DNA from 3 places in the Janthinobacterium sp. SUN176 genome. Region 2 is predicted to be linked to each of the others. Evidence: predicted binding sites of a transcription regulator. Region 2 holds the regulator's gene; each other region holds the start of a gene.
The links. The regulator LexA, encoded in region 2, represses DNA repair genes until DNA is damaged. The targets are predictions, from matches to a motif close to ACTGTATNNNNATACAGT.

Region 1: a site for LexA is predicted at 1,686-1,703, ahead of recA (recombinase RecA). Genes of this name have one in related genera too.
Region 3: a site for LexA is predicted at 2,685-2,702, ahead of imuA (translesion DNA synthesis-associated protein ImuA). Genes of this name have one in related genera too.

Annotation. Positions count from the first base shown of each region.
Region 1 is NZ_JAPWIA010000001.1:4,012,143-4,016,278, reverse strand. It holds gene O3299_RS18150 (sensor histidine kinase) at 1-822, opposite strand, end outside; gene O3299_RS18145 (response regulator transcription factor) at 819-1,553, opposite strand; gene recA (recombinase RecA) at 1,794-2,900, shown strand; gene recX (recombination regulator RecX) at 3,039-3,494, shown strand; gene O3299_RS18130 (class I SAM-dependent methyltransferase) at 3,724-4,136, shown strand, end outside.
Region 2 is NZ_JAPWIA010000001.1:2,961,868-2,966,003, forward strand. It holds gene rpsR (30S ribosomal protein S18) at 1-223, opposite strand, end outside; gene priB (primosomal replication protein N) at 249-548, opposite strand; gene rpsF (30S ribosomal protein S6) at 569-958, opposite strand; gene lexA (transcriptional repressor LexA) at 1,234-1,869, shown strand; gene O3299_RS13400 (tetratricopeptide repeat protein) at 1,941-2,714, opposite strand; gene O3299_RS13405 (cystathionine gamma-synthase family protein) at 2,794-4,038, opposite strand; gene purF (amidophosphoribosyltransferase) at 4,082-4,136, opposite strand, start outside.
Region 3 is NZ_JAPWIA010000001.1:3,096,940-3,101,075, forward strand. It holds gene O3299_RS13955 (glutathione S-transferase N-terminal domain-containing protein) at 1-457, opposite strand, end outside; gene O3299_RS13960 (DNA polymerase Y family protein) at 537-2,024, opposite strand; gene imuA (translesion DNA synthesis-associated protein ImuA) at 1,954-2,664, opposite strand; gene O3299_RS13970 (putative Na+/H+ antiporter) at 2,870-4,135, shown strand.

The DNA of each region.
Region 1 (4,136 bases), 1.1 Mb from region 2:
GCGCTTCTGCATGTCGATCGACAGCGACAGCCGCGCCAGCATCTCGTTGAGCGAACCGACCAGCGGCGTGATTTCTTCGGGCACCTGGCCCGATTCGATGGGCGATAGATCGTCGGGCGGGCGGGCGCGTATGCGTTCCTGCAATTGCGCCAGCGGCGACAGGCCGCGCGCCAGGGCAAACCAGACCAGGGCCAGGATCACGGGCAGGATGATGAACTGCGGCAAAATCACGCCCTTGATGATTTCATTGGCCAGCTGGGCGCGCTTTTCCAGGGTTTCCGCCACTTGCACCAGCGCGCGGCTGGGTTCATCGTCGTTGCCGGAAGGAATGTCGAGATAGCTGAACGCCACACGCACGGGCGTGCCGTGGATGGTGTCGTTGCGAAACAGCACCATGCCGCTGCGGTATTTGTCGGGGTCTTGCGGCGGCGGCAGATCGCGGTCGCCGTTCAGGTATTCGCCGCGCGGGCCCACCACCAGGTAATACAGGGTGTCGACATCGTCGCCGCGCAGGAAGTCGCGGCCCTTGCCGTTTTTGTCCGGCACGTGGCGCAGCATCGCGCCATCGGCTTGCTTGACCTGTTGCGTCAGCACCGTCACGCTGTCTTCCAGCGCATGGTCGAACGGTTGATTGGCGATGCTCTTGGCCACCAGATAGGTGATGGCGATGCTCATCGGCCACAGCAGCAGCAAGGGCGCCAGCATCCAGTCGAGGATTTCGCCGAACAGCGAATGCTCGATGGTGTCATCCTGCTCCGTGGTGGGCGGCTCGAACCAGTCGTCGTCGTCCGCCTCGTCCGCTGGCGCCTCGCGCGCCTTCACTTGCTGGCGGGTCCGCTGGCCGGGCTTGCCGACTCGCCCGCTTCGGCGTTCAGGCGCGCCGCTTCCGAGTATTTTTCCAGGCAATAGCCGAGGCCGCGCACGGTGGCGATGCGCACGCCGCCCACTTCGATCTTCTTGCGCAAGCGGTGGACATACACTTCGATGGCGTTGTTCGACACTTCTTCGCCCCATTCGCACAGGTGGTCGACCAGTTGCTCTTTTGAAACGAGGCGGCCCGTGCGGCCCAGCAGGATTTCCAGCAAGCCCAGTTCGCGCGCCGACAGGTCGAGCATCTGGTCGTTGATGTAGGCGCTGCGCCCCACCTGGTCGTAGCTGAGGGGGCCGTGCTTGATGATGGTGGCGCCGCCGCCGGCGCCGCGGCGCGTCAGGGCGCGCACTCTTGCCTCCAGTTCCGACAAGGCGAACGGCTTGGCCATATAATCGTCGGCACCGAGGTCGAGGCCATTCACGCGTTGCTCGATGGAATCGGCGGCCGTCAGGATCAGCACGGGCAGCAGCGAGGCGCGCGCGCGCAGGCGGCGCAGCACTTCCAGCCCGGACATCTTGGGCAAGCCCAGGTCGAGGATCAGCAAGTCGAATTCCTGGGTGGACAGGGCCGTATCGGCCTCTTGCCCGGTCTTGACGTAGTCGATCGCATAACCGGACTGGCGCAGCGAGCGGGTCAGGCCATCGGCCAGCACGCTGTCATCTTCGGCAAGTAAAATACGCATGGTGCACTTCCTATGCTTGCGACGGTAGAAGCTTGTATTGTGTTTCATTTTCCGCAAGGTGGCGAATTTTTGTGAAAAACAGGGTTGTATTGATCTGTTTCAAAACAAATCCACGTTCCGCTTGCATTGATCACTGTTTTTTTATACAGTACTGTCTGTGTAAAGAATTTAACCCACTGGCGCTATCGCAGGCCGACCGATTCATGTGAATCGTCGACTGTAGAACGGCTGAAAGAACATATGGACGATAAAAAAGCTGTAGTACCCGCATCGGAAAAAGCCAAGGCGCTCGCCGCCGCACTGGCGCAGATCGAGAAGCAGTTTGGCAAAGGTTCGGTCATGCGCATGGATGCCAGCGCACCGATCGAAGAAGTGCAAGTCGTGTCGACCGGTTCGCTCGGCCTCGATATCGCGCTGGGCGTGGGCGGCTTGCCGCGCGGCCGCGTGGTGGAGATCTACGGTCCTGAATCGTCGGGTAAAACCACCCTGACCCTGCAAACCATTGCTGAAATGCAAAAACTGGGCGGCACCTGCGCCTTTATCGATGCCGAGCACGCGCTCGACGTCGGTTACGCGCAAAAGCTGGGCGTGAACCTGCATGAACTGCTGATCTCGCAACCGGATACGGGCGAGCAGGCGCTGGAAATCTGCGACGCCCTCGTGCGTTCGGGCAGCGTCGACCTCGTCGTCATCGACTCCGTGGCCGCACTGACGCCACGCGCCGAGATCGAAGGCGACATGGGCGATTCCCTGCCGGGCTTGCAAGCCCGTTTGATGTCGCAAGCCCTGCGCAAGCTGACCGGCTCCATCAACCGCACGAATACCCTGGTCATCTTCATCAACCAGATCCGCATGAAGATCGGCGTGATGTTCGGCAGCCCGGAAACGACCACCGGCGGCAATGCGCTGAAATTCTACGCCTCCGTGCGCCTGGATATCCGCCGCACCGGCTCGATCAAGTCCGGCGATGAAGTGATCGGCAACGAAACCAAGGTCAAGGTCGTCAAGAACAAGATCGCGCCACCGTTCAAGGAAGCGCACTTCGACATCCTGTACGGCGCCGGCACCTCGCGCGAAGGCGAAATCCTGGATCTGGGTTCGGATGCCAAGATCGTGGAAAAATCCGGTTCGTGGTACAGCTACAACGGCGAACGCATCGGCCAGGGCAAGGACAACGCCCGCGCCTTCCTGCAAGAGCGTCCGGCGCTGGCCCGCGAGATCGAAAACAAGGTCCGCGCTTCGCTGGGCGTGCGCGAACTGCCGCCGCTGGCTGCTGAAAAGCCGGAAAAAGCGGATAAAGCTGCCGACAAGGCTGCCAAGGCTGCGGAAGCCAAGGCCGCGGAGTAAGCGACAGTGGCGGGGCCCGCCTGGCTCGCCGGCGGCAGCTTGCCGCACAAAAAAGTTCTACAATGATTGCCGCCCTGCGCCTGTGCGCCTGGCGGCAATTGTGTTTTCAGTCCGGTGTGGTAAAGATGGGATACGGGTATGGCAGCGGTACAACTGAGCCTGAAGGGCAGGGCGCTACGCTTTCTGTCGATGCGCGAACACAGCCGCATGGAATTGCGGCGCAAGCTGCAGCGCCATGCGCAGGAGAGCGACGATGTGGAAGCCTTGCTCGACAGCCTGGAGCAAGCCAACTGGCTGTCGCAGGAGCGTTTTTCCGAGTCGCTGATCCACCGCCGCTCGGCCCGTTTCGGCAATAGCCGCATCATGGCGGAATTGCAAAGCCATGGCATTGGGGGCGAAGCGCTGCAGGAACTCAAGGCGGGCCTGGCCGAAGGGGAAGTGGCGCGCGCCTGCGAAGTGTGGCGCCGCAAATTTGGTGCAGTGGCGCAGGATGCCGAGCAGCGCAACAAGCAGATGCGCTTCCTGATGCAGCGCGGCTTTTCCCAGCGCGCTGTGCAGGTGGCGTTGAAGGGACTCGAGCCCGACGAGGACTAAGGCCGTCGTGCGTGCACTGGCGCTCCCGTATGCCGCCAGACAAGGTCGCTTTGCCGCTCCTGCCGTCTGCTTTGCGCCCTGGCCATGACCCGGCCGCCGCGCCGCGCGGCCGTGAACTGCGCTTTCAAATGCCCTCTGTTCGCGCTACTGGGCGCCCGCGATATCGGGTATTCTGGCGCTCGAACCCGGTGCGCTGCGTGCACCGCCACTGATCGAGACAGGAAGCGCAATGAGCAACTGGAATGCCGGCTATATGGCCGAGGTCGCCTATACCTATGGCTATTACGAAGAATTGAATCCCCTGCGCCTGCGCCTGCCCCTGCTGGCCGCCGGCCTGGTCCTGCCTGTCAATGGCACGGCTTGCGAACTGGGCTTCGGCCAGGGCGTCAGTGCCAACTTCCATGCTGCGGCGTCCGCCACGCGCTGGTATGGCAATGATTTCAATCCGGCCCAGGCGGCCTATGCCCAGGAACTGGCCAGCGCCGCTGGCGCCGGGGCGCAGTTCACGGACGAATCGTTCGAACAGTTTTGCCGCCGCGATGATTTGCCCGATTTCGATTTCATTTGCCTGCACGGCATCTGGAGCTGGATTTCGGCGGAAAACCGTGTATTGATCGTGGACTTCCTGCAGCGCAAGCTGAA
Region 2 (4,136 bases):
CTTGGCGCTGGTAGTGCGCTTTGGTACCGGTCAGGCGTGCTGGCATGATCTTGCCGTTTTCTTGGACGAAGTCTTTCAGCGTGTCGACGTCTTTGTAGTCGACTTGCTCAACGTGAGCTGCGGTGAAGCGGCAGAACTTCTTGCGTTTGAACAACGGGTTTTGCTGTTTGCGTTTTTCTTTAAGCTTGAGCTTATTTTTGTCGAACTTTTTACCGAATGCCATGTCAGGCTCCTGTATCTAAAATGCGCTAGTCAGAATTGACTGCACTAAAATCAATGATGTGAAACACCAAACTCTTGCTGTTGCGGCTCTTCCTTGCCAGGAAACCCGTGAACTGATACACACCGCCCAAGCTTGCCTGGCTGAACCGGCCTGAGATTTCGCCTGCGGCTAGCGCGGCAACATCAAACTCGGTCAAACGGGCAATTCCTGCTTCCATCTGCTGCGAACTGTGTTGCAATACTGCATTCACAATCGGCAACCCTGCCGGGGTATAGCGCAATATTTCGCGCTCGGCAATGATGGCGGTTACTTGTAGCTGGTTCAGCGCACGATCCTGGTCAAAAATTAAGCTGCTGCTGCGGCTGGAGCGGCTGCTGGTGCTTCGGTGCGGTGGCTTTTGGCCGCGTCTTCGCGTTGTACCGATTTCATCATCGGCGAAGGAGCTGTTTCAGCTTTCTTCATTTTAACGGTCAGGTGACGCAACACGGCATCATTGAATTTGAATGCTGTTTCCAACTCGACCAGGGTCTCGTTGTCGCATTCGATGTTCAGGCAGATGTAGTGTGCTTTAGGCAGCTTTTGGATCGAGTAAGCCATTTGACGGCGGCCCCAATCTTCCACGCGGTGAACCGAACCGCCGCGGGTGGTTACGCTGGCTTTGTAGCGTTCGATCATCGCGGGCACTTGCTCGCTTTGGTCCGGATGGACGATAAAGACTATTTCATAATGACGCATGCAAACTCCTTCAGGTCGGATTGATAATCGCCCACCCCGGCGTCAAGACGGGTGTGGGAAGGTCAGCCGAAGATTATAACCGCCTTTTGCAAACGTTTCAATCATTCCTTCCACATGGGCCCGAAAAGCCCGCGCGCCGCCGCGCTTTCCGTCCGTGGACAAGTATTTCTTGCGAAATTCGCCCAAAACACGGAAATCCCCTTGCATAGTGAACGATACTGTACAAAAATACAGACTGTTCATATAGACAGCATTTTAGTATGCACCCACTGCTCATGATCAAGCTGACAGCACGACAAGAACAAATCCTGAACCTGATCAAGGACGCGATTGAAAACACGGGCTTTCCTCCCACCCGTGCCGAAATCGCCAATGAACTGGGTTTCAAATCGGCCAATGCGGCCGAAGAGCATTTGCAGGCTCTGGCCCGCAAGGGCGCGATCGAGATTTCACCGGGCACATCGCGCGGCATCCGCCTGATCGGCGCCGCCGCCGAAGCGCTGCCATCGAAGGTGCCGGCAGCGCTGCTGATGTCGCTGCCGCTGATCGGCCGGGTAGCGGCCGGTTCGCCCATCCTGGCGCAGGAAAACCTGGAAGCGAGCTACAACGTCGATCCGGCCCTGTTTTCGGCCAAGCCTGACTTCCTGCTGAAGGTGCGCGGCTGGTCCATGCGCGACGCCGGCATCATGGATGGCGATTTGTTGGCCGTCAAGAAAGTCGACAGCGCCAAGAATGGCCAGATCGTCGTGGCCCGCATCGGCGACGAAGTCACCGTCAAGCGCTACAAGAAGACGGGTTCCGTCATCGAATTGCTGCCGGAAAACCCGGACTTCAAGGTGATTACCGTGTCGCCGGAAGATGAGTTTGCATTGGAAGGTTTGGCCGTCGGACTCATGCGCAGCTGGCATTAAGAGGGAAAGCGCTTGCAGCATACCTGCGAGCGCTTAATTCCCATCCTATTGAGCACATCGGCAAGACTGCCTTATTTGCTTGGCAAAGGACTGGTCACCCATTGCGGCGTGTTCGCGGTACGTGAGCGATTCAGTTCACTCATTTCATTTTCTGTCTGAATTTTTTTATTCTCCGCCAAGAGATACGCCTCTGTTTTGGAGTGCCACTCATCGCGCTGCGCCAAGATATTTTTTGCCAGCTCACGCCCTTCGGCACTCACCCTCGCATAGGCTGTATCCATGCGCAGCTTGGCCTTTTCAAATTCCTGCTCATTCATCAACGATTCAATATCAGAAGGAATGGCTTTGCCAGGCGGCAAAGAAGCATTCAAATTACTGACGAAGCTGTTATAGCACGCCATCCAGGCATCGACACTATCGGCCACATCTCTGATTTGACGCTTGGTTTGGGAGAATGCAGGAATCACCGGGGTAACGCACTTGACCTTACTCAAGGCAACATCCTCGCCGGCATATGAGTTGACATAGTAATCAATGTCACCTTTTCGCGCGACACGGTTAGCCATAAGGGCAAGCGCGGCTTCGGCATTCTTGTTGCCCGCCTTGGAGGCCTGCCCAAACCATTGTCCGGCTTGCGCGGCATCGACAGCCACTCCCTCACCATACAAATACATCTCGCCCAAATGAAATTGAGCCTCGGCATTCCCGGCCTGAGCCAACTTCTTGTACAAATCCAAGGCTTGCGGGTAAGCCTTGGATTGCAGGAATTTATTCGCATCCGTCAGATCATCAGCATAGACAGCGCAAGAAAACAATAAAAAAACACTAAATACAATTTTTTTCATTCCCACTCTCCGATTGAGAAAAAGACACATATGCTTTAATTACACTTAAATGTAATCTTTTTCTCAAAAAAGTGAAACCTTATTCTTCTTCCAACGCGTGCTTGAAGTCTTCCAGCAGATCCACCTCATCCTCGATACCCACCGACACACGGATCAGCGACTCGGCGATGCCCATGCTGGCGCGCCGCTCGGCACCCATCTCGTAGAAAATCGTGTGGGCGACGGGAATGACGAGGGTGCGCGTATCGCCGAGGTTGCTGGCGGGAATGGCAAGATTAAGACGATTGAGGAAATCGAAGCAGTCGATGCCATCCTTCAATTCAAAGCTGAACAGCGAACCATAGCTGCGGAACAAGTCCGTCGCCAGCGCGTGCTGCGGGTGCGACGCCAGGCCCGGGTAATGCACGGCCGCCACTCTCGGGTCGGCGGCCAGCATGGTCGCCAGCGCCAGCGCGTTCGAACAGGTACGGTCCATGCGCAAGGCCATGGTTTCCGCCCCGACGGCGATATGGTGCGCCGCTTCCGGCCCCAGAGAGGCGCCGAAATCGCGCAAGGCCTTGGCGCGGATTTGCGCGATGCCCCACTGTGCGGGCGCCGCCTTCTTGTAATTCTCGAAAATGTTCGGATACTGCGTCCAGTTGAACACGCCCGTATCCGTCAAGCTGCCGCCCAGCGCATTGCCGTGGCCGCCGATGGATTTCGTCAAGGCATTGACCACCAGGCCCGCGCCCACGGCTTTCGGACGGAACAGGTATGGCGTCGTCATCGTATTGTCGACGATGTACAGGATGCCCTTCTCGCGGCACAAGTCACCGATCTTCTTCAGGTCGGCGATCTGCGTGCGCGGATTGGCAATAGTTTCCACAAAAATAATCCGCGTGGCCGGCGTGATGGCGGCCGCCACATTGGCCACGTCGGTGGCGTCGACGAACGACACGGCGATGCCCTGCCCCGTCACCGTTTGCCACAGGCTGTTGGTGTTGCCAAACAAAAAGGCCGACGATACGACATGGTCGCCCGCGCGCAGCAAGGATTGCACCACGGCACCGATGGCGCCCATGCCGGTGGCGAAGCACAGGGTCGCCACGCCGTCTTCCATCTTGTTGACCTTGTCTTCCAGCGCGGAAACGGTCGGGTTGCCCTGGCGGCCATAGCGGAAACCCGGCTCCTTGCCCTGGAACACGGAAGCGAGCTGGCGCGCATCGGCGTAACCAAAGGCAACGGAAGTGTGCACGGGCTTGTGCAGGGAGCCATGTTCGATGCCCTTGCGGCGGTCGTTATGCAGGATGGTGGTGGTAAAGCCGTAGTTTTTTTTATCGTTCATGATCGCAGAGAAAAAAATGCCCGGCATCGGCCGGGCAGCTTACTTATGCTTCTGTTGTCGCCAGGTTCAGGTTCAGCTGGGAACGCGGCGTATCTTCG
Region 3 (4,136 bases), 140 kb from region 2:
AGCGTTCCAGCGGCCGCTTGTCCTCGTAATCCTTGCCGGCGAATTTGTGGAAGAAGCCCACCTGGCCAAACATGGGGCCGATACCGCCCATCTGGAACATCAGCCATTGGATCGTTTCATAGCGCAGGCCCGCGTCCTGCGGGATGAACTTGCCCGTCTTTTCAGCCAGGTACAGCAGGATGGCGCCCGACTCGAACAGGGCCAGCGGCTTGCCATCGGGACCGTCCGGGTCGAGGATGGCGGGAATCTTGTTGTTCGGATTGAGGGACAGGAAGGCAGGCGACAGCTGGTCGTTTTGCTCGAAGCTGACCAGGTGCGGCTCGTACGCCAGGCCCAGCTCTTCCAGCAGGATCGAGACCTTGATGCCGTTCGGCGTCGGCAGCGAGTACAGCTGCAAGCGCTCGGGATGCCGGGCAGGCCATTTTTGGGTGATGGGGAAGTCGGAGAGTTGGGACATGGAAATCCTTTTGAGGTGTATGACGTGGCACAAGCAGGCAAGTATAGCCAAGCATGACAGTTTCAGCAGGACAACACATTCAGCCAAACAAGCCATGCAAAAACCAGCGCGGCGCGGCATCTTCTCCGCTGCCGGCGATGCGTTCGCGGTAGACCCAGTAATGGGCGTGATCGAGTCCTTCGGCAATGAAATAATCGCGCGCCTGCGACTGCCCCCACCAGCCCGCCTCAATGCGTTCGGCGACAGACACCATTTTCAACGGCGAGCCATAAAACGGCCGGTGTTCGCGCATCAGGAGGGCGATGGGCTGGGCCAGCAGCCAGCCGGGACGGGGCATGCCGGACAAGCCGGGCGGCAAGTCCGGCTGCGCGTTTTGTGCGCCTGGCCTGGCCGGCAGCGGCAGCCACTGGTTGGCCGCCTCGGGGCGGTAATCGGCGCGCGGCGCGGCCTGCAAGACATTCTCGGCGCCCAGGCGCGCCACCAGCAATTCCAGCAAGCGCTGGCGCTCCTGCGGCGTGCCGCCCGGCTCGGGAAACAGGGTGTCGCTGGGCGGCGCCATCGGCTGCACCTGCAGCGCTTCCAGGGTGAGGCCGATCACTGGCGCGTCCAGCACCAGCTGCGCCAGGCGCTCCTTGAGCAAGCGCAATAAATGCTCGTCGCGCCAGACGGCCTCGCCCAGGGCCAGGTCGATGACGGTGGGCGGGCGCGCCACCCTGCCCCGCTCGTGCGCCAGCAGCAATTGGATGCGTTCGACGGCGAATTGCCGCGCGCACAGCCAGCCCGTCATTTGCTGCAGCAGGCGGCGCGCGCCGAACAGCAGCGCTTCCGCGTGCTCCACGCGGTCGAACAGTTCCAGGCTGGCGCAAAACGTGGGCGGCGCTTCGAGCCACAGGTACAGTTCCGTGCCGTGGCCATGCGCATCGTCGAGCATGTCGAGCAAGGCCCCGCCGCAACGGCGCTGCAAACCGGGCCGCGGCAAGTGGCGCAACTGCCCCAGGGTGCGGCAGCCGATGCCGTCCAGCCATTCCAGCCAGGGGCGCGCGGGCGGCAGCAAGGCGCATGGCAGGCCGTCGAGGCGGCGCACCAGGCTCTCCATGCCCAGCACGCGGCCCCGGCGCGTCCCGGCGCGCGCCAGCAGCCAGGCGCCGCGCGCCGTGGGGGCGCACGACAGCTGGGCCGTGTAGCCCAGCGCGCGCAAGCTGGCCGCAATCTGCCGGCACAGGGCGCGCACGCCGCCGAACAGGCGCAGGCTGGCGCCCGCGTCGACGAGCAGGGTCGCTTCCTCGCCCTGCGCCACCAGCGGCGAATATTGCAGCAGCGCCAGCGCCACCGCTTGCAGCGCCTGCGCCTCCAGTGCGGGAGAGCGCTCGTGCAGGCGCGCCTGCGGCGCCAGCATCAGCGCGCCCGCGCGGCGCATGCCCGGCCGGATGCCGGCCGCCCGCGCCAGCGGCGACACGGCCATCACTTGCTCCTGCTCCAGCACGACGCCGAGAAGGTCAGACGACCAGCGCGGGCAAAACACTTCGAGCGGGAGCCGGGGCAGGTACAGGCCGATCCAGAGTCGCATGGCGTAGCAGTAATGAAGGAGGTTGCAGGGGCAGGAACAGGGGCGCGTCGCGCTGCGGTCCCCGGCGCTTGATGAAGCCGATCTCGATGCCGCCGGCGGCCGGGCGCACGGACAGGCGCAGCGGCGCCGGCGACGCATCCTGCGCGCCGTGCAAGGGGCGCAGCATGCAGAACAGGGTGTTGCCGGATTGCGCGGCCAGGTGCAGGCGGCGCAGGCTGTCGGCGCGCACGTGCGGCTGCCAGAACAGCAAGGCGCCGCACGTGCCGCTACGCAAGATGTTTTCTGCCGCCCACAGGGCATCCTTGCTGCCGGCACTCTTGAGCCACAGCAGTTGCGACGGCGCCAGCCCCTGCGCAGCCAAGGCCAGCGCCTGCGGCGGGTGGGGCGGCTGCAGCAGCACGATGGGCAAGCCCGGCAGCTGCGCCAGCGCGGGCGCCAGCAGCCGCACTTCGCCGCTGCCCGGCTGCTGCACCAGCAGATCGATGAGGCTGCCGCAGGGCCAGCCGCCGCCGGGCAGCTGCGCGGACAGGGCGGCAAAGCCCGTGTCCAGGCAGCGCGTGGCGCCCTGCCCCAGCTGCGATGCGCGCCACAGGGACGGGTGCAAGGCTTCCGGCGAGGCCATCAATTGGGAATGTTGCATAATTGAATATGAAGATGAATACTGTATGCATATACAGTACTATCCAGTCCCCCTTTTGGCAAGGCCTATCTGCGCATCCCCATCCGGAGGCCGTTCCGCGACGTCCGAAAAACACCGTTTTTCACATCGATTGCTGTACCATAAGCACTCTCCTTACCGCTCGGCAATGCACCGGGCGGCTTCCTCCGTCCATAAGGAAACGCATTTGACCACCATCCAACTCATCAGCGCCATCGTCTTCGGCCTCGCGCTCATCCACACCTTCGCCGCCAAGTCGTTTGAAACATTATCGCGGCGCCATCCCCGCCATGCGGGCTTGCTGCATTTGCTGGGCGAAGTGGAAGTCGTGTTCGGCTTCTGGGCCTTCATCTTGATCATCATCATGGCCTTTGTCTCGGGCGGCGATGCCGCCATCGAGTATGCCGAGTCGCGCCATTACACGGAGCCGCTGTTCGTCTTTGTCGTCATGGTCGTGGCCGCTTCGCGCCCCGTGCTCGACGCCGTGCAGCGCCTGTTGAAGGGCGTGGCGCGCGTGATGCCGCTGCGCACGGAACTGGCCCTCGTCTGGCTGGGCCTGGCGCTCGTGCCCCTGACGGGCTCCCTGATCACGGAACCGGCCGCCATGACCCTGGCCGCGCTGATGCTGGCGCCGCAAATCTTCCGCCCGGGCATCCCTGAATGGCTGAAATACGGCGCGCTGGGTGTGCTCTTCGTCAACGTTTCCATCGGCGGCACCCTCACCTCGTACGCGGCGCCGCCCGTGCTGATGGTGGCCACCACGTGGAACTGGGACAGCGCCTACATGGCCACCCATTTCGGCTGGAAGGCCGCCATCGCTGTGCTGGTCAACGCCACGGGCGTGAGCATCTTGCTGCGCAAATATCTGCACAGCAACACCTCCGACATCAAGCCGAAGGCCGGTGAAGTGGAAGCGCCGAAAGTGCCGCTGGCCGTCAGCCTGGTGCACATGATCGTGCTGGCCGGCGTCGTCACCCTGGCGCACCATCCCGTGCTGTTCATCGGCCTGTTCCTGTTCTTCCTCGGCTTCGTGCAGGCGTATGAGCGTTATCAAAGCCCGCTGATCCTCAAGGAAGGCTTGCTGGTCGGCTTCTTCCTGGGCGGCCTGGTGGTGCTGGGCGGCATGCAGCAATGGTGGCTGCAGCCCATCGTTTCCAGCCTGAAACCGCTGGCCCTGTTCTTCGGCGCCCTGGGCTTGACGGCGATTACCGACAATGCGGCCCTCACCTACCTCGGTTCGCTGATCGTCGGCATGACGGACGAAGCGAAGTACATGCTGATGGCCGGCGCCGTGGCCGGTGGCGGCCTGACCGTCATCGCCAATGCGCCGAACCCGGCCGGCGTGGCCCTGCTGCGCCGCGGCTTCAAGGATGAATCGATCGGCGCCGTCGGCCTGCTGGCGGGCGCCCTGCTGCCGACGGCCGTGGCGGGCCTGGCCTTCCTGGCCCTGTAAG